DNA from 2 places in the Microbacterium sp. Root280D1 genome. Region 2 is predicted to be linked to the other one. Evidence: riboswitches for the same ligand, from Rfam matches in the RefSeq annotation. Region 2 holds a riboswitch; the other holds the start of a gene.
What was found. A riboswitch is a leader RNA that binds a small molecule or an ion and turns the genes downstream of it on or off. The one in region 2 is predicted to bind thiamine pyrophosphate.
Positions count from the first base shown of each region.

Region 1: linked by a shared signal. The riboswitch ahead of ASE34_RS18235 (ECF transporter S component) and the one ahead of thiM (hydroxyethylthiazole kinase) in region 2 are both predicted to bind thiamine pyrophosphate.

Region 1 is NZ_LMJK01000004.1:58,151-73,586, reverse strand. It holds gene ASE34_RS16910 (ABC transporter ATP-binding protein) at 1-1,415, opposite strand, end outside; gene ASE34_RS18235 (ECF transporter S component) at 1,412-2,068, opposite strand; TPP riboswitch at 2,062-2,171, opposite strand; gene ASE34_RS16900 (D-alanyl-D-alanine carboxypeptidase family protein) at 2,255-3,718, shown strand; gene ASE34_RS16895 (ABC transporter ATP-binding protein) at 3,851-6,097, opposite strand; gene ASE34_RS16890 (ABC transporter ATP-binding protein) at 6,094-7,821, opposite strand; gene ASE34_RS16885 (enoyl-CoA hydratase/isomerase family protein) at 8,022-9,083, opposite strand; gene ASE34_RS18060 (ATP-binding cassette domain-containing protein) at 9,205-10,989, shown strand; partial or broken gene ASE34_RS18375 (hypothetical protein) at 10,928-11,062, opposite strand; gene ASE34_RS16875 (hypothetical protein) at 11,059-11,508, opposite strand; gene hemL (glutamate-1-semialdehyde 2,1-aminomutase) at 11,882-13,210, opposite strand; gene hemB (porphobilinogen synthase) at 13,322-14,299, opposite strand; gene ASE34_RS16860 (uroporphyrinogen-III synthase) at 14,296-15,087, opposite strand; gene hemC (hydroxymethylbilane synthase) at 15,084-15,436, opposite strand, start outside.
Region 2 is NZ_LMJK01000003.1:816,763-832,198, forward strand. It holds gene ASE34_RS16460 (glutamate ABC transporter substrate-binding protein) at 1-396, shown strand, start outside; gene ASE34_RS16465 (amino acid ABC transporter permease) at 456-1,112, shown strand; gene ASE34_RS16470 (amino acid ABC transporter permease) at 1,109-2,050, shown strand; gene pheS (phenylalanine--tRNA ligase subunit alpha) at 2,099-3,139, shown strand; gene pheT (phenylalanine--tRNA ligase subunit beta) at 3,139-5,643, shown strand; gene ASE34_RS16485 (DUF402 domain-containing protein) at 5,776-6,492, shown strand; gene ASE34_RS16490 (NAD-dependent epimerase/dehydratase family protein) at 6,555-7,517, shown strand; TPP riboswitch at 7,539-7,632, shown strand; gene thiM (hydroxyethylthiazole kinase) at 7,623-8,471, shown strand; gene thiD (bifunctional hydroxymethylpyrimidine kinase/phosphomethylpyrimidine kinase) at 8,468-10,618, shown strand; gene argC (N-acetyl-gamma-glutamyl-phosphate reductase) at 10,863-11,915, shown strand; gene argJ (bifunctional glutamate N-acetyltransferase/amino-acid acetyltransferase ArgJ) at 11,912-13,069, shown strand; gene argB (acetylglutamate kinase) at 13,066-13,983, shown strand; gene ASE34_RS16520 (acetylornithine transaminase) at 13,980-15,191, shown strand; gene argF (ornithine carbamoyltransferase) at 15,188-15,436, shown strand, end outside.

The DNA.
Region 1 (15,436 bases), on a different contig from region 2:
GCCTCGTCATGACTGATCGCCACGATCGCCGTGCCCTCGTCGCGCAGACGTGCGATCAGGCCGACGAGTTCGGCCCAGGTCGTCGCATCCTGCCCGAAGGTGGGCTCGTCGAGCACCAGCATCCGGGGTCGCGTGGCGAGGGCGGCGGCGACCGTGAGCCGCCGCTTCTCTCCGCCCGACAGGGTGTAGGGATTGGCTGCGGCGAGCGAGGTGAGCCGCAGTCTTTCGAGCAGGTCGTCGACTCGGGAGGCGATCTCGGCGTCCGGCAGCTTCAGCGCCCGCGGCCCGACCGACAGCTCGTCGCGCACGGTCTTGGCGAGCAGCTGGTGCTCGGGCGTCTGCATGACCGACGCGATGCGCGTGAGCAGGGCGCGCGACGACCAGTGGATGGGATCGGGCTTCTCTCCGGCGGCGAGGGGCGGCAGAGCGGCGACCCGACCTTCTTCGGCCGGAATCAATCCCGCGAGCGTGAGCCCGAGCGTCGATTTGCCTGCGCCGTTCGCGCCGGTGACCCCGAGCACCTCTCCGGCGCGCACATCGACGTCGAACGGACCGGCGACGGCGAGCCCGCGCCTGCGAGACACAGTGAGACCGCGGGCCTCCAGCAGCGTCACTCCCGGCCGCTGCGCCGGTGCGGGCGGGACGGCGGGCGGGTGCCCGGGAACCCAGACACCGGATGCCGCGAGCTCCGCGCCCCGAGCGCCGAGGACCGCGTCCGGGCTGCCGTCGGCGAGCACGACCGTTCCATCCGGCTCGGCGCCGAGCACGATCACCCGGGTCACGAGCGGCAGCCAGATGTCGATGCGATGCTCGATGACCACGAGGGTCGCACTCGTCGCATCGAGGGCGGCGGCCACGGCATCCCGTACGTCCCGCACCCCCTCGGGGTCGAGGTTCGCCGTCGGTTCGTCGAGCAGGATGGCACCCGGTCGCATCGCGAGCACGCCGGCGAGGGCGAGGCGCTGCTTCTGGCCGCCCGACAGCGCGGCCGTGGATCGATCGAGGGCGACGTCGAGCTCTACGGCGTCCAGCGCCGCGCGCACCCGCTGCCAGATCTCGTCTCGGGGTACGCCGAGGTTCTCGCAGCCGAAGGCGACGTCGTCGCCGACCCTCGCGAGGATCGTCTGCGTATCGGGATCCTGCAGGACCATCCCGACCCGTCCCCGGGCATCGGTGGGCGGCACGCCGTCGACGAGCAGCGCACCGTGCGTCTCGCCCTCATCCGCACCGCCGAGCACCCCACCGAACCCCTGGAGCAGCGTCGACTTGCCCGAGCCGGAGGCGCCGAGCAGCAGCACCCGCTCCCCCGGCTCGATGCGCAGGTCGACGTCGCGCACCGCCCAGCGCCGTCGCGTCGCGTACCGCCACCCCCAGCCACGGGCTTCGAGGGTGGCGGGCGTCGTGAGCGAGCTCACACCCGTGCGGTGACCTCGCGGCCGGCGGCGAACCGGCTGAGGGCGCCCGTGGCGGCGAGGCCTCGTGCGATCAACCACGCCCCGAGTCCGGCGATGACCGCGCCCGAAATGGTCGTCGAGACGATGTAGACGCTCGTGAAGAGCGTGTCGGCGCCGGCGTACCAGAGGATGCGGTCGTTGATGCCGCAGGCGAGACCCGCACCGGCACCAGCCAGCATCGCGACAGGCAGCCGCCAGACGCCGTACAGGAAGATCAGGAACACCAGCTCTGCGCCGAGACCCTGCACAAGGCCCGAGACGATCGTGAGCGGGCCCCACGCGTTGCCGACGAGTGCTGAGATGATCGCGGCGACCAGCTCGGTGTACAGAGCGGCGCCGGGCTTGCGGATGATCAGACCGCCGAGCACGCCGGCGATCAGCCAGGGGCCGGCGAGCAGGCCCTGCACACCGGGGAGCAGCGGCGTCAGGATGCTGCTCGGCACCTCGTAGCCGACGTTCCAGAGCAGGAAGATCATCGCGCATGCGACGGCGATGACACTCGCCACGACGATGTCGACGACCCGCCAGCGCCAGAGCTGCGGGCGACCGAGGCCCGTCGACGACTGCGTGGCCGATGCCGATCCCGTGGTGGATCCGGACGTGGATGTACTCATCTGTGACTCCTCCCTGCGCTGGCATGACCCAGATCAGGTTCGACGGTCGAAGCGCGATTCGCTCCCTCTCAGCCCGGCTCGCCGGACTCCCGTGGTTGTACCCACGATCTTACCCAGAGGCGACACCCCGCGTCCTCTCCCGCTGCAGCGACACGGATCCCCGCACGAGTTCGGTACCGTGAGGAGGTGACCGCTCCCGATTCCGCCGAGGCCACCGCCTCCACCGTTCCTGCGGATGACGACGTCTCTGCGATCTTCACCCCTGAGGCGACTCCCCCCGCGCAGTGGGCGGAGGAAGACAGCGGCGGCACTCCCCTGACGTGGGTCGACCCGGTCGACGTGGCCCAGCACCCGGCGACCGACGCGCTCGACGACGCGCCGGCCGTGGAGAGCGCAGGTGCGCTGCTGACCGGAGCGCACCTGCGCCCGGCGATCGCCCGGCCCGGCGTGCTGGTGCCGCTCGGCGTCCTCGTCGGCTTGCTCGGCACCTACGCCGGATCGGCCATGCTGTGGCCGTTGCACGAGGTCGCGCCGACGGTTCAGGCCGTCGAACTCGCCCCCGTCGCGGCGCCCGCCGCCGCGATCACCTTCCCTGCCCAGGGAAGCGCTGCCGTGGGGATCGGCGGCATCGGCACGACGTCGTCGTCGCTCGACGCTGCGGCGATCGCAAGCGTCACCAAGGTCGTCTCGAGCTTGATGGTGCTCGAGCGGATGCCCCTCGCCGTGGGCGAGCAGGGCCCCGAGTTCTCGTTCACGCGGGCCGACAACCTGGCCTACTGGGACTACCGCCGCTCCGACCAGTCCGCGCTCGACGTGCCCGTGGGGGGCACTCTCACCGAGTTCCAGCTCCTCCAGGGAACGCTGCTCGGATCGGCCAACAACTACATCGACCGGCTCTCCGCGGAGATCTGGGGTTCCCCGTCGTCGTTCACCGCCGCAGCAGCTGTGTGGCTGCGCGACCGTGGTCTCGACGACATCACGATCATCACTCCGTCGGGCTTCGACGACCGCAACCGGGCCACACCCGAGTCGCTCGTCGCGTTGGCCCAGATCGCGATGCAGAACCCCGTCTTCGCCGGCATCGTCGGAACTCCGTCGGTCGATCTTCCGGGTGCGGGCACGGTGGTGAACACGAACGGGATGCTGGCGGACCCCGGCGTCGTCGGCGTCAAGACCGGCACGCTCGGCGACAGCTGGAACCTGTTGACCGCGAAGGTCGTCACCGTCGACGACACGACTGTGCATCTGTACGCGTCGGTTCTCGGTCAGGCCGACGACGCGCAGCGCCTCACGGAGACCCGTTCGCTGTTCACGCAGGTCGAGACGGCGCTGGAGCAGCAGACTCCCGCCGTCGCCGAGGGCACGGTCGTCGGCACCGTCACCACGGCGTGGGGCGCGAGCACCGATGTCGTGACGGATGCGGATGCCGATGTGGTTCTGTGGAACGGCGCCGTCGCCGAGGCCTCGACGGACTTCTCACTCGGCGACAGCCGCGAAGCGGGCGACGAGGTCGGCACGATGACGAGCGTCGGGCCGTTGAACACGGTGACGACGTCGCTGTCGCTCGCCGACGATGTCGATGCCCCGAGCCCGTGGTGGCGGCTGACCCACCCCCTCGAACTCCTCGGCATCACGGCCGACCAGCGCTGACGCGTCGTCCCTCCAGCGAAAGCCCGACGGACGCAGAACGCCTCGCCGCCCGGGATTCGGGAGGCGAGGCGTTCTGTCACTTCAGGGGCTCTGTCGCTTCAGGCGCTCTGGCGCTTCAGGCGCTCTGGCGCTTCAGGCGCGTGAGGAGCCTCCGGCATCCGGCCGTTCGACCACTGCCTGCGCGGCCGCTGCCTCGGCAGCGGGAGTCTGCGCCCCCACCGAGACGCCGACCTGTGCCGACGCAGCCGCGTCTTCGGCGTCGCCGCTCATGACGACCGGAGTCGAGCCGGTGAGCGCGTCCTCTGCGTCGATGTCGGTCGCCGCCTGTTCGAACTGCGACTGGTAGAGGCGCCAGTAGGCGCCCTGCGCGGCGATGAGCTCGTCGTGCGTGCCCTTCTCGACGATGTCTCCGTGCTCCATCACGAGGATGAGGTCGGCATCGCGGATGGTCGACAGGCGGTGCGCGATCACGAACGAGGTGCGTCCCTGTCGAAGCGCCGCCATCGCGTGCTGCAGCAGCAGCTCGGTGCGGGTGTCGACCGCCGACGTGGCCTCATCGAGGATCAGGATCGACGGCTGGGCCACGAACGCTCGCGCGATCGTGATCAGCTGACGCTCGCCCGCCGAGACGTTCGACGCGTCTTCGTCGAGCACGGTGTCGTAGCCCTCGGGGAGGGCATGCACGAAGCGATCCACATAGGTCGCCTTCGCCGCTTCGAGAACCTCGTCGTCGGTCGCGGTCGAGCGTCCGTACCGGATGTTCTCGCGGATGCTCCCGGCGAACAGCCACGGGTCCTGCAGGACCATGCCGGTGCGAGAGCGCAGCTGGTCACGCGTGACCTCGGAGATGTCCTGACCGTCGAGCAGGATGCGCCCGCCGTTCAGTTCGTAGAACCGCATGATGAGGTTGACGAGAGTGGTCTTGCCCGCTCCCGTCGGACCGACGATCGCGACCGTCTGACCGGGCTCGACCCGGAACGAGAGGTCGGTGATCAGCGGACGGTCGGGAGTGTACGAGAACGCGACGTTCTCGAACTCCACGACGCCCTTGCCGTCGGCGAGCTTCGGAGCATCCGCGTCGTCCGCTTCCTGCTCTTCGGTGTCGAGGAGCTCGAACACCCGCTCGGCCGATGCCGTGCCGGACTGCACGACGGCCGCCATCCCACCGAGCTCGGACAGCGGCTGCGTGAACTGCTGCGAGTACTGGATGAACGCCTGCACGTCTCCGAGACGCAGCTGCCCGTTGGCGACCATGAGACCGCCGAGCACCGCGATGCCCACGTAGGTGAGGCTGCCGACGAAGGTCATCGCCGGCATGATGATGCCGGAGAGGAACTGCGCCTTGAAGCTGGCCTGGAACAGCTCCTCGTTCTCGCCCTGGAACTTCTCCAGCGCGTCCTGCTCGCGACCGAAGACCTTGACCAGCGCGTGACCGGAGAAGGCCTCTTCGACGCGAGCGTTCAGACGGCCGACCTTGCGCCACTGCGTGCCGAAGGCCTTCTGCGAGCGAGGGCCGATGACGCCGAAGATCACACCCATGAGCGGGAGCGCCACGAGCGCGACGAGAGCGAGCTGCCAGGAGATCGAGAACATCAGGACCAGCACGCCCACGACCGTGAGTACGGCCGTGATCGCGCCGGACAGCGACTGCTGCATGGTCTGGGTGATGTTGTCGATGTCGTTCGTCACGCGCGAGATCAGATCACCGCGCTGCACCTTGTCGAAGTACGACAGGGGCAGACGGTTGATCTTCGCCTCGACCTGCTCGCGCAGACGCCACATGGTGCGGACCATGATGACGTTGATGACGTAACCCTGGATCCAGCTGAGGAAGGCGGCGGTGACATAGATCGCCAGCACGGCGATGATGATCCACCGCAGCGCGTCGAAGTCGACACCGTCACCGACACGGAAGGCGCCGAGGGCCTCGACCTGGTTGGCGAAGTCGTCCTGCCCTCCCTGGCGGAGTGCCGCGACGACATCGTCCTGCGGAGTGCCGGCGGGGAACCCGGGGAAGTCCCCGTTCGCCTGCGCGAGCTGCACGGAGATGAAGCCCTTGTAGATGAGGTTCGTGGCCTCACCGAGCACCTTCGGCGCCGCGACCGTGAGCACGACGCCGACGGCGCCGGCGATCGACACCAGGATGAACCAGACGGCCGACGGCTTGAGCAGCCCGATCATCCGGCTGAAGCTCTTGCCGAAGTTGTCGGCCTTTCCGGGAGCGACGCTGTCCCAGCCGCCGCCGTCCTGGCGCGCCTTCTCGGCGAGCTCGGCCTCGTACTTCTCTTCGTCTGTCAGCTCCGGCTCGACCGCAGGGGTCGTGTCCGCCGCCTTGGCCGCGCGACCGCGGCGGGTCCGGGGAGCGTCCTGCTCGCTCATGCGTCCACCCCCAGCTGCGATTCGACGATCTCTCGGTAGGTCGTGCTGGTCTCGAGAAGCTCCTCGTGCGTGCCGACGCCGACCATGGTGCCCCCTTCGAGGACGACGATGCGGTCCGCATCGGTGATGGATGAGACGCGCTGCGCGACCACGATCTTGGTCACGTGCGGCAGTTCACGCCACAGCGCCTGCCTCAGTCGGGCGTCGGTGGTGAGGTCGAGCGCGGAGAACGAGTCGTCGAAGACCAGGATCTGCGGCTGACGGACGATCGCGCGGGCGATCGCCAGGCGCTGACGCTGACCGCCCGAGACGTTGGTGCCGCCCTGGGTGATCCTCGAGTCGAGCCCCTGGGGCATCTCCTCGACGAAGTCGCGTCCCTGAGCGATCTCCAGCGCATGCCAGAGCTCTTCGTCGGTCGCGTCCTCGCGGCCGTACCGGAGGTTCGAGGCCACGGTTCCGGTGAAGAGGAACGGACGCTGCGGAACGAGGCCGATGGTCGCCCACAGCGACTCGACGTCGGCATCGCGCACATCGGCGCCGCCGACGAAGACGGCTCCGCCGGAGACGTCGAAGAGTCGTGGGATCAACGACACGAGGGTCGTCTTGCCGGCACCGGTCGATCCGACGATCGCCACCGTCTCGCCGGGCTCGGCCGCGAAGCTGATGCCCTTGAGAACGGGAGAGTCGGCGCCCGGGTAGGTGAACTCGACGCCGTCGAAGGCGACCGAACCGGGTGTCGGGAAGTCGGTCACGCCGTCGGCCGGCCGCACCATGCTCGACTGCGTCTCGAGCACCTCGCCGATGCGCTCGGCCGACACTGCCGCGCGCGGGATCATGATCGCCATGAAGCTGGCCATGATGACGCCGCCCATGATCTGGCCGATGTACTGCATGAAGGCGAAGATCGTGCCGACCTGCACCGTGCCGCTGTTGACCTCGATGCCGCCGAACCACACGACCGCCACGATCGTGACGTTGAGGATGAGCATGAACAGCGGGAACAGCAGGACGAACAGCGAGCCGACCTTGCGGCCGACCACCATGATGTCGGTGTTGGCACCGCGGAAGCGCTCTTCTTCGATGCCCTCTCGGACGAAGGCACGGACCACGCGCACGCCGGTGAGCTGCTCGCGCAGCACGCGGTTCACGGTGTCGAGCTTTCCCTGATAGCTGCGGAACAGCGGAACCATGCGGCTGACGACGAGACCGGCGACGATCAGCAGCAGCGGGACGGACACGGCGATGAGCCAGCTCAGGCCGATGTTCGTCTGCACGGCGAAGATGATGCCGCCGATCGCGAGCAGCGGCGCGGTGACGAGCATCGTCGCGCCCATCATCGCGAGCATCTGCACCTGCTGCACGTCGTTCGTGTTGCGCGTGATGAGCGAGCCGGCGCCGAACTGCGACACCTCTCGCTCGGAGAATCCGCTGACCTTGGCGAAGACGTCGGCACGGATGTCGCGCCCCGCACCCATCGACGCGCGAGCCGCGAAGTAGGTCGCGATGACCGACGCGATGATCTGGCCGAGCGAGACGGCGAGCATGAAGAGCCCGGTGCGCCAGATGTAGGCGGTGTCGGACTGGGCCACGCCCTTGTTGATGATGTCTTCGTTCAGGCGCGGGAGGTAGAGGGTGGCCAGAGCGCTGGCGAATTGGAACACCAGCACGGCGACGAGCAGCCACTTATAGCGGGCGAGATAACGGAGGAGGATTTTTCCCAGCACAGGCGGACTTTCTAGGAAGGATGAATCGGCGGATCTCCCGACGGGCGGACGCAGGCCGACGATCGCGCACATGCAAGGGTGGCACGAACTCCGGACATTCGTATCCCCCTGTGGGCGGACCTTCGCTCACAGCGAACCATTTCGGGCGCGGCCAGCGGTTTATGCACCGCGGCGAACAACCGCGGATATATCGAAATGCTCTAGAAGAGGGGGTCTTCGGGCGTGAAGTGTCGAGCGTCGGCGCCGGGGTCTGCAGGCAGTTCGGAGATCGTCGCCGGGTTCCACTTCGGATTGCGGTCCTTGTCGATCAGCTGCGCCCGGATCCCCTCCACGAGGTCGGGATGCCGCAGGACGAACCACATGACGCGGCGGTACTCACCCTCCAGGGCGGCACGCAGGTTCGGCAGCGCACGTGCTTCCCGCACGGCGTCGAGCGTGACGGCCAGCCCGGTGGGCGCCAGGCTCTCGAGCAGATCCGCGGTCGCCGCGGCATCCGGGGCCTCGTCCGCGCGCAGCCGCGACACGATCTCCGCGACCGTGTCGGCGGAGAACGCGTGGTCGATCCATCCCCGAGAGGCCGGAAGCGTCGAGGGATCGGGAGTCTCGTCGAACAGCAGCACGATCTCGGCCGGACCTGTCGGATCGGCACGATACGCGAGCGCCTCGCGCAGCGCGTCGAGGCGATCGGAGGGCACGAAATGGTCGGCGAAGCCGAGCAGCACGGCATCCGCTCCGTTCATCGACGCCCCCGTGAGCCCGAAGTACTCGCCGAACCGCCCAGGAGCGCGTGACAGCAGCCACGTGCCGCCCACGTCGGGAGTGAAGCCGATCCGCGTCTCCGGCATCGCGAGCTTCGACCGCTCGGTCACGATGCGGATGGCCGCGTGGCCCGACAGTCCGACGCCTCCGCCCATCGTGATGCCGTCGGCGACGGTGACCACGGGCTTCGAGTACTCGGCGATCATCGCGTTCAGCGCGTACTCCGCGCGGAAGAACTCCGCCGTCTCATCGGATCGGCCCTCCACGATCTGCGCGTGCAGTCCCCGCACATCGCCGCCGGCGCACATGCCTCGGTCGCCTTCGCCGTCGATCAGCACGATCTGCACATCGGTGTCGTACCGCCACCGCTCCAGCGTGCGCGTGATCTCCTGCACCATGCCGAAGTCGAGCGCGTTGATCGCTTCCGGTCGGTTCAGGGTCAGCCTGCCGAGGGCTCCCTCGGTACGGACGAGGACCCGGGAAGCGGCGCTGGATTCGGTCACGATTGCCAGGCTACCCGGTGGATTGAGCCTTGCATCCGGCCGTGTCTGTACGGTAAATGCACGATCCGGCGGCTTTTCCGGCAGGATAGACAGAACTGCCCACTGCAACGAGAGGTCGCAGATGCCCGACGGACAGGTGCTCGAGTTCACGCACGTCACGAAGCGGTTCAACGACGTGACGGCGGTGTCCGACTTCTCCGCGCGGGTCGAGCCCGGCGTCGTGACCGCTTTCCTCGGCCCGAACGGTGCCGGAAAGACCACCACGCTGCGCATCCTCCTCGGTCAGGTGCGCGCCACGAGCGGCACCGCCACGATCGGCGGAGTCGCACATCCTGAACTGCGTCACCCGCTGCGCACCATCGGCTCCGTCCTCGAGGAGACCGCCTACCGCCCGCGGCGTTCGGCAGCCCGCCAGCTGACCATCGCGGCCAAGGCCAACGGCATCCCGCTCTCGCGTGTCGACGAGGTCCTCTCTCTGGTCGGGCTCGAGCACGAAGCGGAAGGACGCATCGGCAGCTTCTCGCTCGGGATGCGGCAGCGGCTGAGCGTCGCGCACGCGCTGCTGGGCGACCCTGGCGCGCTCGTCTTCGACGAGCCGGCGAACGGGCTCGACCCCGAGGGCATCCGGTGGATCCGACTCCTCCTGCGCCGGCTCGCCGATGAGGGCCGCACGGTTCTCGTCTCCTCACACGTGCTGAGCGAGATCGAGCAGGTCGCAGACCACGTGCTCGTGCTCTCGAAGGGCCAGCTGGTCCTCTCGAGCGGCATCGAGAAGTTGGCCGACCCGTCCGCCGGATCCGTGGTCGTCGACGCCGAAGATCGCGCGGCCTTGAAGGCGGCGCTCTCGGCCGCCGGCCTCGAGGTCGAGGTGCTCCGCTCGGGTCTCACGGTCCGCGGCAGCAATGCCGGCGCCGTCGGCGCCATCGCCGCATCGGCCGGCATCGCTCTGGCGACCCTGGTGCAGCGCGGCCCGACGCTCGAAGACGTCTTCATCGAGCTCGTGCGCGGCGGGAGACTCGCCCCGCAGGCCATCACGGCTGCACCGGTCATCGAGTCGGAGACGCCGGTCGCGGATGCGACGGCGCCGCTCGCGGCGGTCCCTGCTGCGTCCGACGCTCAGGACGTGTCCGGTCCGAGTGCCCCCGATTCTGCTGCGTCCGATGCCGACGCGTCCGAAGCCGACTCGTCCGATTCCGACTCGTCCGATTCCGACGCCGAACGCGCGGAGGCCGATGCGGCCGACGTCGAGGCTGACGCCGCCGCGGATGCAGCGGATGCGGCTCGCGACATCGAGTACGCCGCGGCGGAGCTCGGCTACGCAGCGGACGCCTCGGATGCGAACGACGCCGAGGATGCGGCTGATGTGGCCTCCGACGCCGCGCATGCGGGCGGTGACGAGGTCTCCGGCGACGACGACTCGACGGGGGAATCGACCGAGCACGAGACCCCGGCCGAGGAGCAGCCTCAGCCCTCCTTCGACGACATCCTCTTCGGCACGACCCCTGTCGATGCTCCCACCGATCCCGATGTGCCCTCGGCGGCCGAGAGCGGCGCGGAGGAGCACTCCGGCGTCGAGTTCTTCGGCGAGGCGCACGACTCCGAAGACGCGTCGGAGTCGTCGGATGACGTCGCCGCGCCGTCTGACGATGACCCCCGATCCGCGGCCGTCACCTCGATGCTCGCTGCAGCAGCGCGCGCGTACTACGAGGACGAGCCGAAGGACTATCCGCTCGGAGACGCCGACGCATCAGCCGACGCGCAGGCAGCGTCGGATGCCGAAGGCGAGCACCACGAGGGCGAGCACCACGAAGGTGAGCACCACGAAGGTGAGCACCACGAAGGTGAGCACCACGAAGGTGAGCACCACGAAGGTGAGCACCACGAAGGTGAGCACGACCGCTCCTGAGGTCGCTCCCCCATTGCGAACGCCCTCCGCGCCATAAGGCTGCGGAGGGCGTTTCCCGTTCCGTGACGGTCAGGCGGGACGCGGGCGGATCACTGGGCGGCGGCTGCCCTTCGAGACCGGCGTGGGCGACGTCGCCACGATCTCCTCGACGTCCGCCGGCTCATCCGACACATCGAGTCGGAGCGCTTGGGTCAGGGCGAGGCCGTGCCTCGTCGTGAGGATCAGTCGCCGGTACTGCGCATCCCCGGAGAGATCGATGACCACGCTGGGACGACGTTTGCGGATGAGGACGAAGTCGACGCTGCCTGCGGCCTTCCACGTGCCCGCGGCGAGCACTCCGGGGATGTGCGTCCCCGGGTTCGGCACGCCACGCAACCAGGTCCACGCATCATCGATGAGCTGGACCTTGGTGATGGTGTCGCGCACGAGCCGCACGTTGTCCCGGTGGAAGCTCGCCGCACGCTCGATCGGCGAGAGCACGATCTCGAGTTGCGTCTGGTCCAGCAGCAACGTCACCATGCGTCCAGTCTGCCAGCGGCACCCTTCCAGATGTCTGTGTCTTGTTCACAGGAAGGCAACGATCCGTTGTCGGTTCCCACGATTCCACCCCTTTTCCATTCCGATGTTTCGCTCGACTTTCGAACAAATCTACTAGATTCGGAACATGACATTCGCCACCGACGCCGGCCTCGAGCAGCGTGCGGAGCTGCTCGACTCCTGGGTCGAGAAGCGGCGGCAGATCGCGGCTGGAGGACGAACAGCCGGTCGCATCGCTCAGGGCAGCATCGAGTATGCCTCCACGGATGCTGCTTTCCTCGAGCGGGGCCACCCGCGCGTCCTGGAGGCCTTCCGCGAGGGAGCCGTCACGGCGGCTGGGGGGGGTCAGCTCCGCTCAGGCAGTCGCGGCGGCATCAGCTGCGGCGCGCGCAGCCACGGGCAGAGCTGCCTCGATGCGCTGCAGCTCTTCCTCACCGTGAGCGGCGGTGAGGAACCACGCCTCGAACACGCTCGGAGGGAGCGCCACGCCCTGCTCGCGCATCGCATGGAAAAACGGGGCGTACCGGAACGACTCCTGCGCCTGAGCCTCGGTGTAGTCGCGAGGTGCAGATCCGCGGAAGGAGGCGCTGAAGAGGTTGCCGGCATGGGCGACGGCGTGGGTCGCACCGGCCTCCGTGAGCGCCTCATCCAGGGCGCGGGAGACTCGCGCTGCGGCCGCGTCGACGGTCGCGTACACCTCCTGCATGGCGAGGCGCAGCGTCGCGAGACCCGCAGCGACCGACAGCGGGTTACCCGACAGCGTGCCCGCCTGGTAGACGGGTCCCAGAGGAGCGAGAAGGTCCATGATCTCCGCACGGCCTCCGAGCGCAGCCAGCGGCATCCCTCCGCCGACGACCTTGCCGAAGGTGATGATGTCGGGCAGATAGTCCTCACCGGCGGCCGCCTGGAGCCCCCAGAAGCCCGCCGGGTGCACGCGGAAGCCCGTCAGCACCTCGTCGAGGATCAGCAGGGCGCCATGCGCGTGAGCGGTCTCGGCGAGCAGGCGGTTGAACCCCGGCAGCGGCGGAACGACACCCATGTTCGCCGCTGCGGCCTCGACGATCACCGCTGCGATGCGCGGGCCGTGCTCGGCGAACACAGCTGCGAGAGCGTCGGGATCGTTGTAGTCGATCACCAGCGTCTGAGCCGCGATGGGCGCAGGCACACCCGCGGAACCCGGAAGCGCGAGCGTCGCGACACCGGAGCCCGCCGCGGCGAGCAGACCGTCGGAGTGCCCGTGATAGTGCCCGGCGAACTTCACCAGCAGGTCGCGTCCCGTGGCGCCGCGGGCGAGGCGGATCGCCGTCATGGTCGCTTCGGTTCCGGTCGACACGAGCCGCACCCGCTCCACCGGCCGAACCTCCCCGAACCGCACGCGGTCGGCGATCAGCTGAGCGAGCTCGACTTCGCCCTCCGTGGGAGCGCCGAACGAAAGGCCTCGGGTGGCCGCTTCCTGCACGGCGGCGACGACCTCCGGCTGCGCGTGGCCGAGCAGCGCCGGCCCCCAGGATGCCACGAGGTCGACGTAGCGGTTGCCTGCGGCATCCGTCACCGTCGCGCCGCTCGCCGAGGCGAGGAAGCGCGGCGTGCCGCCGACCGAGCCGTACGCGCGCACCGGCGAGTTCACCCCTCCGGGGATCACCGTGCGGGCAGCGGAGAACAGGTCGTCATTGCGGTCGGTCACAGCACACTCCTCAACGATGCGCGGACCTCTCCCGGCATCCCATCCAGGCTAATGCGCCGACCTGAGGGCGGGACTCAGATCGACGGGGCTCTCAGCGAAGGCGTGCGCGACTCAGCCGCGCAGCCAGCGGGCGGCCTCGGTCGCCCAGTAGGTCAGGACGACGTCAGCACCCGCACGGCGGATCGAGAGCAGCGACTCGAGGACCGATGCACGACGATCGATCCAGCCGTTCGCAGCGGCCGCCTCGATCATCGCGTACTCGCCGGAGACCTGATATGCCCACACAGGAATGTGGACGGTGTCGCGCACCTCCCGCAGCACATCGAGGAACGCCATCGCCGGCTTCACCATGACGATGTCGGCGCCTTCCTCCTCGTCGACGACGGCCTCGCGCACACCCTCGCGACGATTGCCCGGGTCGAGCTGATAGGTACGACGGTCGCCCGTGAGCTGCGAGTCGACGGCTTCACGGAACGGGCCGTAGAACGCGCTCGCGTACTTGGCGGCATACGCGAGCAGCAGCACGTCGGTGTAGCCGTCCGAGTCGAGCGCCTCGCGGATGACCGCGACCTGGCCGTCCATCATCCCCGACAGACCGAGCAGCTGCGAGCCGGCGCGCGCCTGCGAGAGCGCCATGGAGGCGTACCGCTCGAGGGTCGCATCGTTGTCGACCGACCCGTCAGCTGCGAGAACGCCGCAGTGACCGTGATCGGTGAACTCGTCGAGGCAGAGATCCGTCTGCACCACGAGTGCATCGCCCACCTCGGCGGCCAGCGCCTCGGTCGCGACATTGAGGATCCCCTGGGGGTCGTCGGCGCCCGAGCCCTGAGCGTCGCGCACGGCGGGCACGCCGAACAGCATCACACCGCCGACACCCGCCTCGGCAGCCTCGGTCGCGGCGGCCCGCAGAGAGTCGAGCGAATGCTGCGCGACCCCCGGCATCGATCCGATGGGCGCGGCCTCGGTGAGTCCCTCGCGAACGAACAGTGGAAGCACCAGCTGACGGGGCTCGATCGAGGTCTCGCGCACCAGTCCACGGACTGCAGCAGACTGGCGGAGGCGGCGCAGTCGTACGTCGGGAAAGCTCACGGTGCCAACTCGTCCGCCGCATGCGGGAGGGTGTAGCTCGACACCGCGTCGATCAGCGCGTCCACAGTCTGACGGTCGGCGACGACGGTGATCGGCAGACCTGCCCGATCGGCATCCTTCGCGGTGCGCGGACCGATGGCCGCCAGCAGCGTGTCGTCCGGGATCAGCGGGAACTGCTCGCGCACCTGCTCGGCGACCGAACCGCTCGTGATCAGGATCGCGTTGATCCGTCCGTTCTCGACATCACGCTTGATGCGCTCCGTGACCGGGACGCCGACCGTGCGATATGCCACAACGCTGTCGACATCGTGACCGGCCTCCTGCAGGAGGACGCTGAGCACGGGCTTCGCGATCTCGCTGCGCAGCGCCAGGATGCGACGAGGCTCGGTCTCGAGGGCGATGAGCTGCTCGGCCATGCCCGCTGCCGAATTGTCTTCGTCCGGCACCATCGCGACTTCGTAGCCGACCGCCTGCAGGGCGGCGGCGGTCGTCTCGCCGACGGCCGCGATCTTCGTGCGGCGCGGGACGATCGCGCGGTGCGCGAACATCACGTCGACGGTCGTCGCACTCGTCACCGTCAGCCAGTCGTACTCTCCATCCGCGAGCCGGGTGAGAGCGACGTCGAGGGCTGCCTGGTCGGTGGTGGCGGCGAAATTGATCAGCGGTGCCACGACGGGCACCGCGCCACGGGAGCGCAGACTGGCGGCGACACCGTCGCCCCACGGCCCTCCGCGGGGTACGAGGATGCGCCAGCCGTCCAGCGGTCGGTCCTGCTTCGAATTGGTCATGATGAGGAATGCTCTCGGGAGACGAGGTCGGCCGCCCCTTGCTCGAGCAGCCGATGGGCGACAGACAACCCGATCTCGCGTGCTGCGTGCATCGGGTCTGCACCACCGGCAGCATCCGCTCCATTGCCGCTGCCGTTCCGACGAATATACTCCCCGTTCACGGCTTCGGTGACGTCGAGGCCGATACGGCGCCCACCGTCGGTGGCGTAGACGACTGTCCTGATGCGGATCTCGTCGCCCTCGACGACCGCATGTGCGGCCATCGGCGCCTGGCATCCGGCATCCAGCCCCTCGAGAACGGCACGCTCTACGGTCACCGCCAGACGCGTGTCGAAGTCGTCGAGCTCGG
Region 2 (15,436 bases):
GCTCTCGAGGACTTCAACGGCAAGACCGTCTGCTCGGCGACCGGCTCGACGCCGATCCAGAACATCAAGGCGAACTTCCCCGAGATCAAGACGCAGGAGTACGACCTGTACTCCGCCTGCGTCCAGGACCTCATCGACGGCAAGGTCGACGCCGTGACCACCGACCAGGCGATCCTGATCGGCTACGCGGCCCAGTACCCGGATGACGTCAAGGTGACCGGCGGCCTCTTCACCGAGGAGCGCTACGGTGTCGGCCTCACGAAGGGCGACGACGCGCTGCGCACGCACATCAACGAGCTCTTCACCGACGGTGGCGACATCTGGCAGGCGATCTTCGACGCGAACCTCGGTTCCAGCGGCATCGAGGTCGAACAGCCCGAGGTCGACGCTTACTGATCGACATGGGCGGCCCCCTCAGGGGGGCCGCCCATTCACTCTGAAGAAGGGAGGGTGGCGTGGACGTCATCTTCGGCAACCTCGACCTGTGGGGACAGGCGATCAGCAACACGCTGATCGTGTTCTTCGCGGGCGGGATCATCGCACTGATCCTGGGTCTGATCGTCGGGGCCATGCGTGTCTCCCCGGTGCCCATCGCCCGCGGCGTCGGCACGGTGTACGTGAACACCGTGCGCAACACCCCGCTCACCCTCGTGTTCTTCTTCTTCATCTTCGGGTACCCGCAACTCGGGTTGCCCGAACTGTCGAACCTCGTGCTCGGCATCCTCGCCATCGGCATCTACACGGCGACCTATGTGGCCGAGGTCCTGAGGGCGGGTATCAACACGGTGCCCGTCGGTCAGGCCGAGGCCGCGCGGGCCATCGGACTTCCCTTCGGACAGGTGATGGGTCTCGTGATCCTGCCGCAGGCGTTCCGCTCGGTCGTCCCGCCGATGATGAGCGTCTTCATCGCGCTCCTGAAGAACACGACCGTCGCAGCCGGGTTCTCGGTCGCCGAGCTCGCGGCTCTCCGGTCGACCATCAACGATTCGGCCGACCGTCCGGGCAACCCGATGGAGGTCCTCCTCTGGGTCGCCGTCGTGTTCGTCGCCCTGGTGCTGCTGTTGAGCTGGCTGCAGCGATATCTCGAGAACCGTTGGAGGATCGCGCGATGAGCTCTGTACTGTACGACGTCCCCGGACCCCGGGCGATCGCCCGCAACCGGATCATCGCGGTCGCCACCGTCGTCCTCGTCCTGGCCGCCATCGGCTTCATCGTGCTCCGCATGGTGGAGACAGGCCAGTTCTCGGCGGAGAAGTGGTACGTGTTCACGTTCTCCAACGTGTGGATGGGTATCTTCAAGGCCCTGGGCAACACGCTCGCAGCCTTCGCGCTCGCCGCCGTCCTCAGCGTCGTCCTCGGCTTCGTGCTGGCCATCGGGCGGCTCTCCGAGCACGCGTGGGTGCGGATCCCCGTGACAGCCGTCACCGAGCTCTTCCGTGCCGTTCCGGTACTGGTGTTCATGATGCTGCTCTACTACGGGCTCCCCGTGGTCGGAATCAAGATGGATCCCTACTGGGCCGTCGTGATCGCACTGATGGCCTACAACGGCTCCGTGCTCGCCGAGGTGCTGAGGGCCGGCATCGAGTCCCTGCCTCGCGGGCAGAAAGAAGCGGGCTACGCGATCGGGCTCCGCAAGAGCGGCGTGATGCGTCTCATCCTCCTGCCGCAGGCGATCCGGGCGATGCTCCCGGTGATCGTCGCGCAGCTGGTCGTCACGATGAAGGACACCGCTCTGGGCTTCATCATCACCTACCCCGAGCTGCTGTACTACGCGAAGCAGCTGACGTCGCAGCAGGGTCGCCCGATCCTGCAGTCGGCCTTCGTCATCGGCGGCATCTACATCGTCATGTGCCTCATCCTGTCGGGCATCGCGAAGTGGGTCGAGATCCAGACCCGTCGCTCGCCGAAGGTGAAGGCGATCCACGCGGCAGAGGATCCCCGCCAGCACGGCGACGGCACCGACACCGAGCTCATCACGCTGCAGCGCGGGGGCAGCGGCTTCGGCGGCACCGGTGGTGTAGGCGGGCTGGACAGCTCCGATCCGAAGTGATGTCCACCGGCGCGGGGCGACCGCCTCGCGCCGGTAGACTCCTGTCTCGTGTCTGAGTCTCCCGAAATCACCCCGGAAGCGGTCGAAGCCGCCGTGGCGGCCGCGCTCGAAGCGATCGCCGCAGCCGCCGATACGACCGAACTGAAAGCCGCTCGCGCCGCGCACGTCGCCGACGGATCGCCGCTCGCCGTCCTGAACGCCTCGATGCGTCAGGTCGCCCCCGAGAACAAGGCCGCCTTCGGCAAGCTCGTCGGCCAGGGCCGCGGTCAGGTCACCAAGGCCCTCGCCGCCAAGGAGGAGGAGCTCGCCGCCGCGGAGGTCGCTGAGCGCCTCGAGGCCGAGCGGCTGGACATCACGGCGATACCCTCGCGCACACGCGTCGGCGCCCGGCATCCGCTGACCCTGCTGAGCGAGCAGATCTCGGACATCTTCGTGGGCATGGGCTGGGAGATCGCGGAAGGACCCGAGCTCGAGCACGAGTGGTTCAACTTCGACGCTCTGAACTTCGACGTCGACCACCCCGCCCGTCAGGAACAGGACACCTTCTACGTCGACCCGCCGTCGCGCCACCTCGTCATGCGCACGCACACGAGCCCCGTGCAGGTGCGCTCGATGCTCGATCGCGAGGTGCCGATCTACGTGCTCTGCCCCGGCCGCGTGTACCGCACCGACGAGTTCGACGCGACGCACCTCCCCGTCTTCACCCAGTTCGAAGGACTCGTCGTCGACAAGGGCATCTCGATGGCGCATCTCAAGGGAACGCTCGACCACGTCGCGCGTCAGCTCTTCGGCCCCGAGGCCAAGACGCGCTTCCGCACGAACTTCTTCCCCTTCACCGAGCCGTCGGCCGAGCTCGACCTCTGGCACCCCACCTTCAAGGGCGGCGCCCGTTGGATCGAGTGGGGCGGCTGCGGCATGATCAACCCGAACGTGCTCCGCGCGGCGGGGATCGATCCCGACGTCTACAGCGGCTTCGCGTTCGGAATGGGCGTCGAGCGGGGACTCATGTTCCGCAGCGATGTGCAGGACATGCGGGACATGGCAGAGGGCGATGTCCGTTTCAGCGAGCAGTACGGGATGGTGGTGTGATGCGCGTCCCGCTTTCGTGGCTGCGTGAGTACGTCGATCTGGCAGCGGATACGACACCGGAAGACGTCCTCGCAGCGCTCGTGACCGTCGGATTCGAGGAGGAGGACGTCCACCGCTTCGAGATCTCGGGTCCCGTCGTCGTCGGACAGGTCGTCTCGCTCGAGGCCGAGCCGCAGTCCAACGGCAAGACGATCAACTGGTGCCAGGTCGATGTCGGTGAGGCGAACGGCGGAATCCGTGGAATCGTCTGCGGCGCGCACAACTTCGTCGCGGGTGACAAGGTCGTCGTGACGCTTCCCGGTGCAGTGCTGCCGGGGCCGTTCCCGATCGCCGCCCGCAAGACCTACGGGCACGTGTCCGACGGCATGATCGCCTCTGCGCGTGAGCTGGGGCTCGGCGACGAACACAACGGCATCCTCGTCCTCGCGGACCTCGGTATCGATGCACCCGTCGGCACAGACGCCATCAGCCTGCTCGGACTCGACGATGTCGCGGTCGAGATCAACGTCACGCCCGACCGCGGGTACGCGTTCTCGCTGCGCGGTGTCGCCCGTGAGTACTCCCACGCGACCGGAGCACCGTTCCGCGACCCGGCCGAGCGCGACTTCACCGAGCTCCAGCCGGGCGCCGGTCACACGGCGATCGTCGACGATGCAGCCCCCGTACGCGGCCGCGTCGGCGCCAGCGAGTTCGTCACGCGCGTCGTCCGAGACGTCGACCCCGCGCGGCCGACCCCGCCGTGGATGATCGCGCGGCTGTCGCTCGCCGGCATGCGCTCGCTCGGCATCCTGATCGACATCACCAACTACGTGATGCTCGAATTGGGGCAGCCGCTGCACGGGTACGACCTCGACAGGCTCTCCGGTGGCATCACCGTGCGTCGTGCGACGGCCGGTGAGACGATGACGACCCTCGACGGCCAGGAGCGGAAGCTCCACGTCGAGGACCTCCTGATCACCGATGAGTCGGGTCCGATCGGTCTCGCCGGCGTCATGGGCGGCGGCACGACCGAGATGAGCGACACGACGCACAACGTGCTGATCGAGGCCGCGACCTTCGACCCTGTGACGATCGCCCGCACCGCACGCCGTCACAAGCTGCCCAGCGAGGCATCCAAGCGGTTCGAGCGCGGTGTCGACCCGCTCGTGCCGTTCGTGGCAGCCCGCCGTGCAGCCGACCTGATGGTCGAATTCGCCGGCGGCACGCTCACCGACGAGGGCGGCGCTCTGTTCGCCGAGGTGTTCGTCGCGGACATCGACCTCCCGCGCGGATTCGTGCAGGGGCTCATCGGCGTCGACTACTCCGACGACGAGATCGTCGGCGCGCTCACGACCATCGGCGCAGAGGTCTCCGGGTCGAATGCCGGGTGGACCGTGATCCCGCCGACCTGGCGTCCCGACCTCACCGACAAGTGGTCTCTCGCCGAAGAGGTCGCTCGCATCCACGGTCTCGACCGCATCCCGTCCGTGCTGCCGACGCCGCCGTCCGGCCGCGGTCTCACCTCACACCAGCAGGGTCGTCGCCGCGTCGCCGACGCGCTGGCGGCTGCCGGTCTCGTCGAGACGCCCTCGTTCCCCTTCACGACGGAGGCGGAGAACGACCTGCACGGCTCGGCGTCGGGAGAGCATCTGCCCAGCATCCGGCTCGCGAACCCGCTCGACGGCTCCGCTCCGTTCCTGCGTCGATCGCTGATCCCCGGGCTTCTGCAGACCGCGCACCGCAACATCTCGCGCGGCCTCACGGACCTCGCGCTGTTCGAGACCGGAGTCGTGTTCCTGCCCGAGCCGAGTGTCGAGTACGGCACGGACGAGGTGCCGCCGCTCGGCGAGCGTCCGTCGGACGACACGCTCGCCGAACTGAACGCGTCGATCCCACCGCAGCACCGTCATGTCGCGGCGCTGTTCACGGGCAACGTCGTGACCAAGCAGCCGGGACGCGCCGCGGAGCCCTACGGGCTCTCCGAGGCGCTCGACGCCGCCAGAGTCATCGCGGCTGCAGCCGGAGTCGACCTCGATGTGGTGCAGGGGCAGCGCGCGGCGCTGCACCCCGGACGCACCGGCGTGCTCTCCGTCGGCGACGTCGAGATCGGCTACGTCGGCGAACTCCACCCCGAGGTCGCCGCCGGAGCAGACCTTCCCGGTCGTGCCACCGTGCTCGAGCTCGACCTCGACGAGGTCATCGCGCTCGGCGGGAACCGTGCGGTCGCCGCCTCGCTGTCGACGTTCCCCGCTGCGACACAGGACGTGTCGCTGGTGGTCGGCGCTGATGTGCCGGCGGGCGACGTGCGCGCTGCGCTCACCGAGGGCGCCGGTGCGCTTCTCGAGTCGATCCGCCTCGTCGACGACTACCGGGGGGACGGCGTCGCGGATGGTCAGAAGAGTCTCACCTTCGCGCTGCGCTTCCGCGCGGACGACCGCACGCTCACCGCAGCCGAGGCGACAGAGGCGAAGCTCGCGGGTGTCTCTGTCGCAGCTGAGCGCTTCGACGCGACCCTGCGCGACTGAAGCTCCGCCTGAACCGACCCGCACGCGGACCGCACTCGAACGGTGCGGTCCGCGTGCGCGTGCTCTCTCGGGATGCTGCCGACGCCGCCGAGCCGACCTGAGCGCGGTGGACCTGCGAGGTACCGTGTCGGGATGAGCATCCTGCCCCACAGCACTCCCGCGGCGGTTCCCGATGGTGTCCGACCGATGGGTGAAGCGCCGTTCCTCGAACCCGGCGACCAGATCTCCTGGCACTACCGCAAGCCCGGCTGGCAGCCCGGCGATGCGTCGACCATCACGCCCATGCGGGTGGTCCGCGACGATGAACGCGGTCTGGTGGCATGGCTCGCTCCGGGCACGCTCCAGGAGGGGCAGGGTACTCCGGCGGGCGAGCGCATCCGGACCGTTCCGCTCGAGCGTCGGTGGCTCGATCCGCGTACCCGGATCGTGGAGGAGTGGTGGGGCAACGGCATCCTCCGCATCGCTCCGGCCGGTGCGGCGTGGTCGGTGTGGCTGTTCTGGAGCGATGTGAGCGGTCCCGAGTGGGAGTTCGCCGGGTGGTACGTGAATCTCGAGAACGCGCATCTGCGCACCGACCGCGACACGTATTCATCGGATCACATCCTCGACGTGGAGATCCAGGCGGACGGTCAGGTGCACCTCAAGGACGAGGACGAGGTGATCGCGGCCGTCGAGCAGGGACGTCTCACCTCTGAGCAGGCCGCGCAGATCGAACGACACGCGGACGCGGCGATCGAGTCCTTCCATCACGGTGACTGGCCGTTCGACGCCGAATGGCGCTACTGGCGCCCGGATCCCTCGTGGACGGTCCCGGAACTGTCCGGCCTGTCGGATCTTCGCACGAGCTGACCGGCATCCGCCCTGAGCGGAAGACCCTTCCCCTCGCGCGGCGAAGATGGTGGCATGGGGTCATGACGGATGTTCTGATCCTCGGCGGCACCGGCTGGCTGTCCGGCCGCATCGCCAGACGGCTGCTCCTGAGCGGGGCGACGGTGATGTGCCTGGCGCGCGGAGGACGACCGTCTCCGGAGGGCGCGAGCCTGGTGCTGGCCGATCGTGACGCCAGGGACGCCTACGATGCGGTGTCCGGTCGGGAGTGGGATCACGTGATCGACGTCTCGTCGAACGCGGCCCACGTCTCCGCTGCGGTCGCGACACTCGGTGAGCGAGCGGGCCGCTGGACGTACGTCTCGTCGATGTCGGCATACTCCGACGAGGAGACGGTCGGTGCAGACGAGTCGGCGACGCTGCATCCGCCGGCTGAGAGGGGAGACGACGAGTACGGCCGGCAGAAGGTGGCCGCCGAGGACGCTGTCCGTGCACTCGGCGACCGCACCCTGATCGTGCGCCCGGGATTGATCGTCGGGGCGGACGACCCGAGTGATCGTTTCGGGTATTGGGCTGCCGCTTTTCTGCGTGCCGAGGACGGCCCGGTGCTGCTTCCGCCTGTCGAGGAGCGCGACGTGCAGGTGATCGACGTCGACGACCTGTCCGAGTTCGTCGCCACCACGGGGGCCACCGGCGTGATCAACACGATCGGCGATCGGCATCGGCTGAGCGAAGTCCTCGACGCCGTGCGCAGACGTGCGGGGCACCGGGGAGACACGGTCGCGGCATCTGACGCCTGGCTCGTCGAGCACGGTGTGGCGTATTGGGCGGGGGAGCGGTCGCTGCCGCTGTGGCTGCCGAGCGAGATGACCGGATTCATGACCAGGTCGAACGCCCGCTACCGCGCGGCAGGAGGTCGGCTTCGTCCGCTCGACGAGACGATCGCCGCCGTGGTCGATGACGAGCAGGCGCGCGGCGTCGATCGGGACCGGCGGGCAGGGCTCACTCGCGCCGACGAACTCGCGCTGTTGCAGCTGATCGACTGATCGGGGCCTCGCTAGACTGCGATCAGTGACACGGGGTGCCGCATCCGCGGCTGAGAACAGACCCGTCGAACCTGATCTAGTTCATACTAGCGAAGGGATGTCGCGTTGAGCGATCGTCTGCGTCCTGACTCCGAATCGACCTTGGCCACCTCGGCGGCTGAGCTCCTGACAGGGCTGCGCGACAGCCCACCCTTGACCCATTGCATCACCAACAGCGTCGTCACGGGCTTCACCGCGAACGTGCTGCTCGCCCTCGGCGCGGCGCCGGCGATGGTCGACATCGTCGGTGAGGCGGGGATGTTCGCCGGGGTGGCCTCCGGGGTGCTGATCAACCTCGGTACGCCGACTCCGGAGCAGCGTGCGGCGAGCCGTGAAGCCGCGGCAGGAGCCCTCGCCGCAGGTACTCCGTGGGTGCTGGATCCCGTCGCGATCGGCGCGCTGCCGGTGCGCACGGCACTCGCGCACGAGCTGGCCGACGCACGCCCCACGGCGATCAGGGGGAACGCCTCGGAGATCCTCGCCCTCGCGGGGCTCAGCGCTGGGGGGCGCGGCGTCGATGCGACGGACACGACCGATGCCGCGGCCGAAGCGGCACTCGCACTCGCTTCGCGGCACGGCGCGGTGGTCGCGGTGTCGGGACCGGTCGACCTGGTGACGGATGGAGCACGATTGCTCCGCATCGCGAACGGTCATGAACTGCTCACCCGTGTCACCGGCGGCGGATGCGCGCTGGGTGCCGTCATGGCGGCGTTCCTCGGTGCGGCGCGCTCGACGGCTGCGGATCCGCTCACCGCCGTCTCGGCGGCGAGCCTCGTGTACACGATCGCCGCCGAGCGTGCCGCGGCGCGGGCCGCGGGCCCCGGCAGCTTCGCCGTCGCACTGCTCGACGCGCTCGCCGCCGTGCAGCCGGAGGACCTCGCCCTCGCCGCGCGTGTGCAGGAGCACGCGCTGTGATCGCGGACCTCTCCCTCTATCTCGTCACGGATCCCACCCTCTGCGGCGCGCGGGGCGTCGCGGAGACGGTGCGACTCGCCGTCGACGGGGGCGTGCGCATCGTCCAGCTGCGCGACAAGGGCGCGACGGATGCCGAGACCGCCGATCAGTTGATCGAGCTCTCTCGGGTGATCGACGGCCGTGCACTGCTCGTGGTGAACGACCGCGTCGAGGCGGCGCTGATCGCTCGCGCCAGGGGAGCGCGGGTCGACGGCGTGCACCTCGGCCAAGGCGACGTATCGGTGCTGCGGGCACGCGAGCGGCTGGGACCCGAGGCGATCATCGGGTTGACGGCGAACACGTCGGAGCATCTCGACGCCGTGGCCGCGCTGCCGGCGGGAACGGTCGACTATCTCGGCGTCGGCGTGATCCGTCCCACCGCCACCAAGCCGGATCACCCGCCGGCCCTGGGAATCGACGGCTTCGGTGCGCTCGCCGCGAGGACCGCACTGCCATGCGTCGCCATCGGCGGCGTGGGAATCGACGACATCGAGCGCCTTCGGGATGCGGGTGCGGCGGGGCTCGCCGTCGTCTCCGCCATCTGCGCCGCCGTCGATCCGACGAGGACGGCCCGGGCATTCCTCAGCCGATGGAGGGCTTCGGGCACACCTCGCGTGCTCAGCATCGCGGGGAGCGACCCGTCGGGCGGGGCGGGGATCCAGGCCGATCTCAAGTCGATCGCCGCGAACGGGGGCTATGGCATGGCGGCTGTCACGGCGCTCACGGCGCAGAACACCAGGGGAGTCCGAGCGGTGCACGTGCCTCCTGCCGAGTTCCTCCGGCAGCAGCTCGATGCCATCTCGGACGACATCGTCATCGACGCGGTGAAGATCGGGATGCTGGCGAACACGGAGGTGATCGCCACCGTCGCCGCCTGGCTCGACGCCGTCCGTCCGCCGATCGTCGTGCTCGACCCGGTCATGGTCGCGACCAGCGGTGATCGCCTTCTCGATGAGGATGCCGAGCGCGCACTCCGCGGGCTCCTCGAGCGCGCTCATGTCGTGACGCCCAACCTCGCCGAGCTCGCCGAGCTCTCCGATCGTCCGATCACGGGGTGGGACGACGCGCTCGAGGCCGGGGCCGAGCTCTCCGCCCGCATCGGCGGGGCGGTGCTCGTCAAGGGAGGGCACCTCGACGGCGACGACGTTCCGGACGCGTTGATCGATGTCGCCGGAGGCGTCAGACACGGCTATCCCGGGTCGCGCATCATGACACACAACACGCACGGCACCGGATGCTCGCTGTCGTCGGCCCTCGCCACCCGCCTCGCCGGAGGGGAGTCCCCTGTCGACGCGGTGGAATCGGCGAGGACCTGGCTGCGGGAATCCCTGAGGCAGAGCGATGCGCTCGACATCGGCAGCGGTCACGGACCGGTGAACCACTTCGGCGGCCTCTGGCGACGAGGGGGACTCGAGGCCGCACCCGACCGTGCCGACCTCCGCGATCGGTGGTGGGACCGGATCGCGCACGTGCGGGCCGACATCGACGAGCTGTCCTTCATCCGCGCTCTGGCCGACGGGACTCTCGACCGCGAACGGTTCCTCTTCTACCTCCGACAGGACGCCCTCTATCTCCGGGAGTACGCCCGAGTGCTCGCAGCGGCCGCGCGGATCGCGCCCACACCGCACGAGCAGGCGTTCTGGGCTCAGTCGGCGCAGGGGGCGATCACCGGAGAGCTCGAGCTCCATGCATCGTGGCTGGCGCCGGGCGCGGGAGTGGAAGCGGCGACCTTCGCCGTCGATCCGGCGCCTGCGACCGTCGCGTACCTCGACCACCTGCGCTCCGTGGCCTTCGGCGGCGACTACGCCGAGCTCATCGCGGCCGTGCTGCCGTGCTTCTGGCTGTACACCGATCTCGGAACCCGCCTGCACGCGGGGGAGTTCGACGCGTACGCCCGAGACCCGCAGCATCCCTACGCATCGTGGCTCGCGACATATGCCGATCCCGCGTTCGAGAAGGCGACGGAGCAGGCGATCGACCATGTGATGCATGCGGCGACGGAGTCGGATGCCGCGGGGCGGCGACGGATGCTCCGCGCCTTCGAGGTCTCCAGCGCGCACGAACTCGCCTTCTTCGCGGCGCCGGCACTCCGCGCGTCCGGCGGATGACGGACCGGATTTGCGCATGCCGCGACGAGCGCGCTATCGTCGCGGCATGCCTTCGGCCGCCACCGCTCCTCTGACGCTCGTTCCGAGCGTCATCGCCGTGCGCCGACGCCGCAGCGGCCGCCGACTCTAGGCGACCCTGCGCTTCTGCCTGCGTACGCACGGCGGTCGAGTGCCGGTGTCGCCGCCCCGGTTCCCGACACTCCACCCCGCGTTCGCCGAGGGGTCCGACCGTTAAGGTAGAAGAATGACGTACTCCGTCGCCGTCTCCGGCGCATCCGGCTACGCGGGCGGCGAGATCCTGCGCCTCCTCGCGTCTCATCCCGACATCGAGATCCGCACGGTGACGGCGCACTCGAACGCCGGTCAGCCGCTCGTGCAGCATCAGCCGCACCTGCGGTCGCTCGCACACCTCACCCTGCAGGACACCACGCCCGAGACGCTCGCCGGGCACGACATCGTCTTCCTCGCTCTGCCGCACGGGCAGTCCGGGCAATACACCGACGCGCTCGGCGACACGCCGCTCGTGATCGACGCGGGAGCGGACCACCGACTGACGTCGCAGGATTCCTGGGACGCGTTCTACGGCGGCGACTTCCACGAACCGTGGGCCTACGGCGTTCCCGAGCTGCTCGTCGGCGGTGTCAAGCAGCGCGAGAGGCTGCGCGAGGCGAAGCGCATCGCCGCTCCCGGCTGCAACGCCTCGACCGTGAGCCTGAGCCTGGCCCCCGGGGTCGCCGCAGGGGTGATCGACGCGGGGGACATCGTCTCGGTGCTCGCCGTCGGCCCGTCCGGAGCGGGGAAGAGCCTCAAGACCAACCTGCTCGCCGGCGAGATCCTCGGCACAGCCAATCCCTACGCGGTCGGGGGCACGCACCGGCACATCCCGGAGATCCGCCAGGCGCTCGCCGCGGCATCCGGCTCCCCAGCCGACGGCATCCGCATCTCGTTCACGCCTGTGCTGGTTCCGATGTCGCGGGGCATCCTCGCCACCTCGACCGCGCCGATCGTCGGCGATGTCAGCGATGCGGAGATCCGCGCCGCCTGGGAGGACGCCTACCGCGACGAGACCTTCGTGCAGTTGCTGCCCGCCGGTCAGTTCCCGCGCACGGCCGATGTCCTCGGTGCGAACACCGCCCTGATCGGTCTCGCGATCGATCGCGCGGCGAACCGCGTGACGGTGGTCACCGCGGTCGACAACCTCGTCAAGGGCACCGCCGGCGCTGCCGTCCAATCCATGAACCTCGCGCTGGGGCTGCCCGAGTCCCGCGCCCTCTCAGTGAACGGAGTCGCGCCGTGAGCGTCACCGCCCCCGCAGGATTCGAAGCGGCCGGAGTCGCCGCAGGTCTCAAATCGACCGGAAAGCCCGATGTCGCCGTCGTGGTCAATCGTGGCCCGCGCAAGGTCGGTGCGGCTGTGTTCACCAGCAACCGCGCCAAGGCGAACCCCATCATCTGGTCGCAGCAGGCCGTCGCCGATCGTGTGGTCGAGGCCGTCGTGCTGAACTCCGGAGGCGCGAACTGCTTCACCGGCAGCTTCGGCTTCCAGACGACGCACCAGACCGCAGAGAAGGCGGCCGAGCTGCTCGGCGTCGGCGCCGGCGACGTGCTCGTGTGCTCGACCGGCCTCATCGGAGTCGGAGACGAGGTCTTCCGCGCGAAGGTCCTCTCGGGCACCGAACAGGCGATCGCCGAGCTGTCGACAGACGGCGGCGATGTCGCGGCCGAGGCCATCATGACCACCGACAGCGTGTCGAAGACCGCCGTGGTCAGCCGAGACGGCTGGACCATCGGCGGCATGGCCAAGGGAGCGGGCATGCTCGCTCCCGGGCTCGCCACGATGCTCGTCGTCATCACGACGGATGCCGTGCTCGAGCCTCTCGAGGCGGATGCGGCGCTGCGATTCGCCACCGGCACGACGTTCGACCGCCTCGATTCGGACGGATGCATGTCGACCAACGATCAGGTCACACTGCTCGCGAACGGCGCTTCCGAGGTGGTGCCCGACCTCAAGGACTTCTCCGCCGCGCTGGCAGAGCTATGCCAGGAGCTCGCGGTCAAGCTGCAGGGCGATGCCGAGGGGGCCAGCCACGACATCACCATCGAGGTGCAGCACGCCGCGACCGAGGCGGAGGCGGTCGAGGTCGGCCGCTCCGTCGCGCGCAACAATCTCTTCAAGGCCGCCATCTTCGGCAACGACCCCAACTGGGGGCGGGTGCTCGCAGCGATCGGCACCACGAACGCCCAGTTCGACCCGTACGACGTCGACGTCTGGATGAACGGCGTCCGGGTGTGCAGCGAGGGCGGCCCCGACCGTCCGCGCGAGGAGGTCGACCTCACTCCGCGTGCCACGCATCTCGTGATCGATCTCAAGGTCGGCGATGCCACCGCGACGATCCTCACGAACGACCTCACCCACGATTACGTGCACGAGAACAGCGCCTACGCCTCATGACCGACATTCAGGACACCACCCCGGACGTCGCCGCCGTGAAGGCCGCGACGCTCATCGAGTCGCTCCCGTGGCTGAAGAAGTTCCGCGACCAGATCGTCGTCGTCAAGTACGGCGGCAATGCGATGGTCTCCGACGAGCTGCAGGAGGCGTTCGCACAGGACATCGCGTACCTGCGCTACGTCGGCGTGCTGCCGGTCGTCGTGCACGGCGGCGGACCGCAGATCTCCGACATGCTCCAGCGACTCGAGATCCCGAGCGAGTTCAAGGGCGGCTACCGGGTCACCAACACCGAGGCGATCAGCGTCGTGCGCATGGTCCTCACGGGCCAGGTGAACCCGCAGCTCGTCTCGAAGATCAACTCGCACGGTCCGATCGCCACCGGGTTGAGCGGGGAGGACGCCGGCCTGTTCGGTGGTCGTCGTCGCGGTGTCGTGATCGACGGCGAGGAGATCGACCTCGGACGCGTCGGCGACGTCGTGGAGGTCGACCCGACGCCCGTGCTCGATCACCTCGCGGCGGGACGCGTGCCCGTCGTCTCGAGCATCGCGCCCGACCTCGATCACCCCGGCCAGTCGCTCAACGTGAACGCGGATGCCGCGGCGGCCGCCCTCGCCGTGGCGCTCAACGCTCGCAAGCTCGTCATCCTCACCGACGTGCCGGGGCTCTATGCCGACTGGCCCAACCGCGACTCGCTCGTGTCGCACCTCACCTCGGAGGCTCTCATAGAGATGCTGCCGACACTCGAATCCGGCATGATCCCGAAGATGAAGGCCTGCCTGGATGCGATCGAAGGCGGCGTTGATGCCGCCGCGATCATCGACGGACGCGTGCCGCACTCGGTGCTCGTCGAACTCTTCACCAGCAAGGGAATCGGAACTGAAGTGGTCTTGGGAAGCGCAGGGATGAACGCATGAGCAACTGGCAGGATGACGCAGCGAGCGATCTGGTCCTCAACGCGGGCCCGCGCCTGGCGATGCTGACACGAGGCGAGGGGTCCTACCTCTGGGACTCCGAGGGCAAGCGCCACCTCGACTTCCTCGCCGGCATCGCGGTGACCTCGCTCGGTCACGCGCACCCGGTGTTCGTCGAGGCCGTGTCGAGACAGGCCGCGACTCTCGCGCACGTGTCGAACTACTTCGCGACGCCCTGGCAGCTCGCGCTCGCCGCACGGCTGAAGCGCCTCGCGGGCGCCGGGATCGACGGCCGCGTGTTCTTCTCGAACTCCGGCGCCGAGGCGAACGAAGCGGCGTTCAAGCTCGCCCGACTCCACGGGGGAACGGACAAGCCGCGCATCCTCGCGCTCGAGAACGGATTCCACGGGCGCACCATGGGGTCACTCGCGCTGACGGCCAAGGCCGCGATGCGCGCGCCGTTCGAGCCGATGCCCGGAGGAGTGGAGCACATCCCGGCGACCGTCGAGGCTCTGGAAGCCGCGATCGATGACCGGGTCGCCGCCGTCATCGTGGAGCCGATCCAGGGCGAGGCCGGCGTGGTCGAGCTTCCGGACGGCTATCTGCAGGCCGCCCGTTCGCTCACGCTGAAGCACGGGGCGCTGCTGATCGTCGACGAGATCCAGACGGGTGCCGGACGCACGGGGGCCTGGTTCGGCTTCAGCCACGAGGGCATCACTCCCGACGCGATCACGCTCGCGAAGGGCATCGGCGGAGGCTTCCCGATCGGCGCTCTCGTCACCTACGGTGCGGCGAGCTCGCTCTTCACGCCGGGTTCGCACGGATCGACGTTCGGCGGCAACCCGCTGGCCACCGCCGTGGCCGACGCCGTGCTCACCGAGATCGAGAACGCCGGACTCGTCGAGAACGCTGCGCGTCGCGGCGAGGAGATCCGACAGATCATCGCGGACATCGACTCGCCCCTCGTCACGGGAGTGCGTGGCCGAGGGCTCCTCATCGGAGTGGCACTCGGCGCCCCCGTCGCGAACGACGTGGTCGCCGCCGCTCAGGAGCGCGGCCTCATCGTGAACGCAGCCAACCCCGAGACGGTGCGCATCGCCCCGGCTCTCACGATCGGAGACGCTGAACTCGCCGAGTTCCGCAAGCTCTTCGCCGATTCGCTCGCTGACGTACAGACATCCCTCGCCGAATCCGGAAAGGCCCTCGCATGACCCGCCACCTGCTGCGTGACGACGATCTGACCCCCGCCGAGCAGGCGGAGATCCTCGATCTCGCCATCGAGCTGAAGAAGGACCGCTGGGCGAACAAGGCTCTCGCCGGTCCCCAGACGGTCGCGGTGATCTTCGACAAGTCGTCCACCCGCACCCGCGTCTCCTTCGCGGTGGGCATCGCCGACCTCGGCGGCACGCCGCTGATCATCTCGACCGCGAGCAGCCAGCTCGGCGGCAAGGAGACG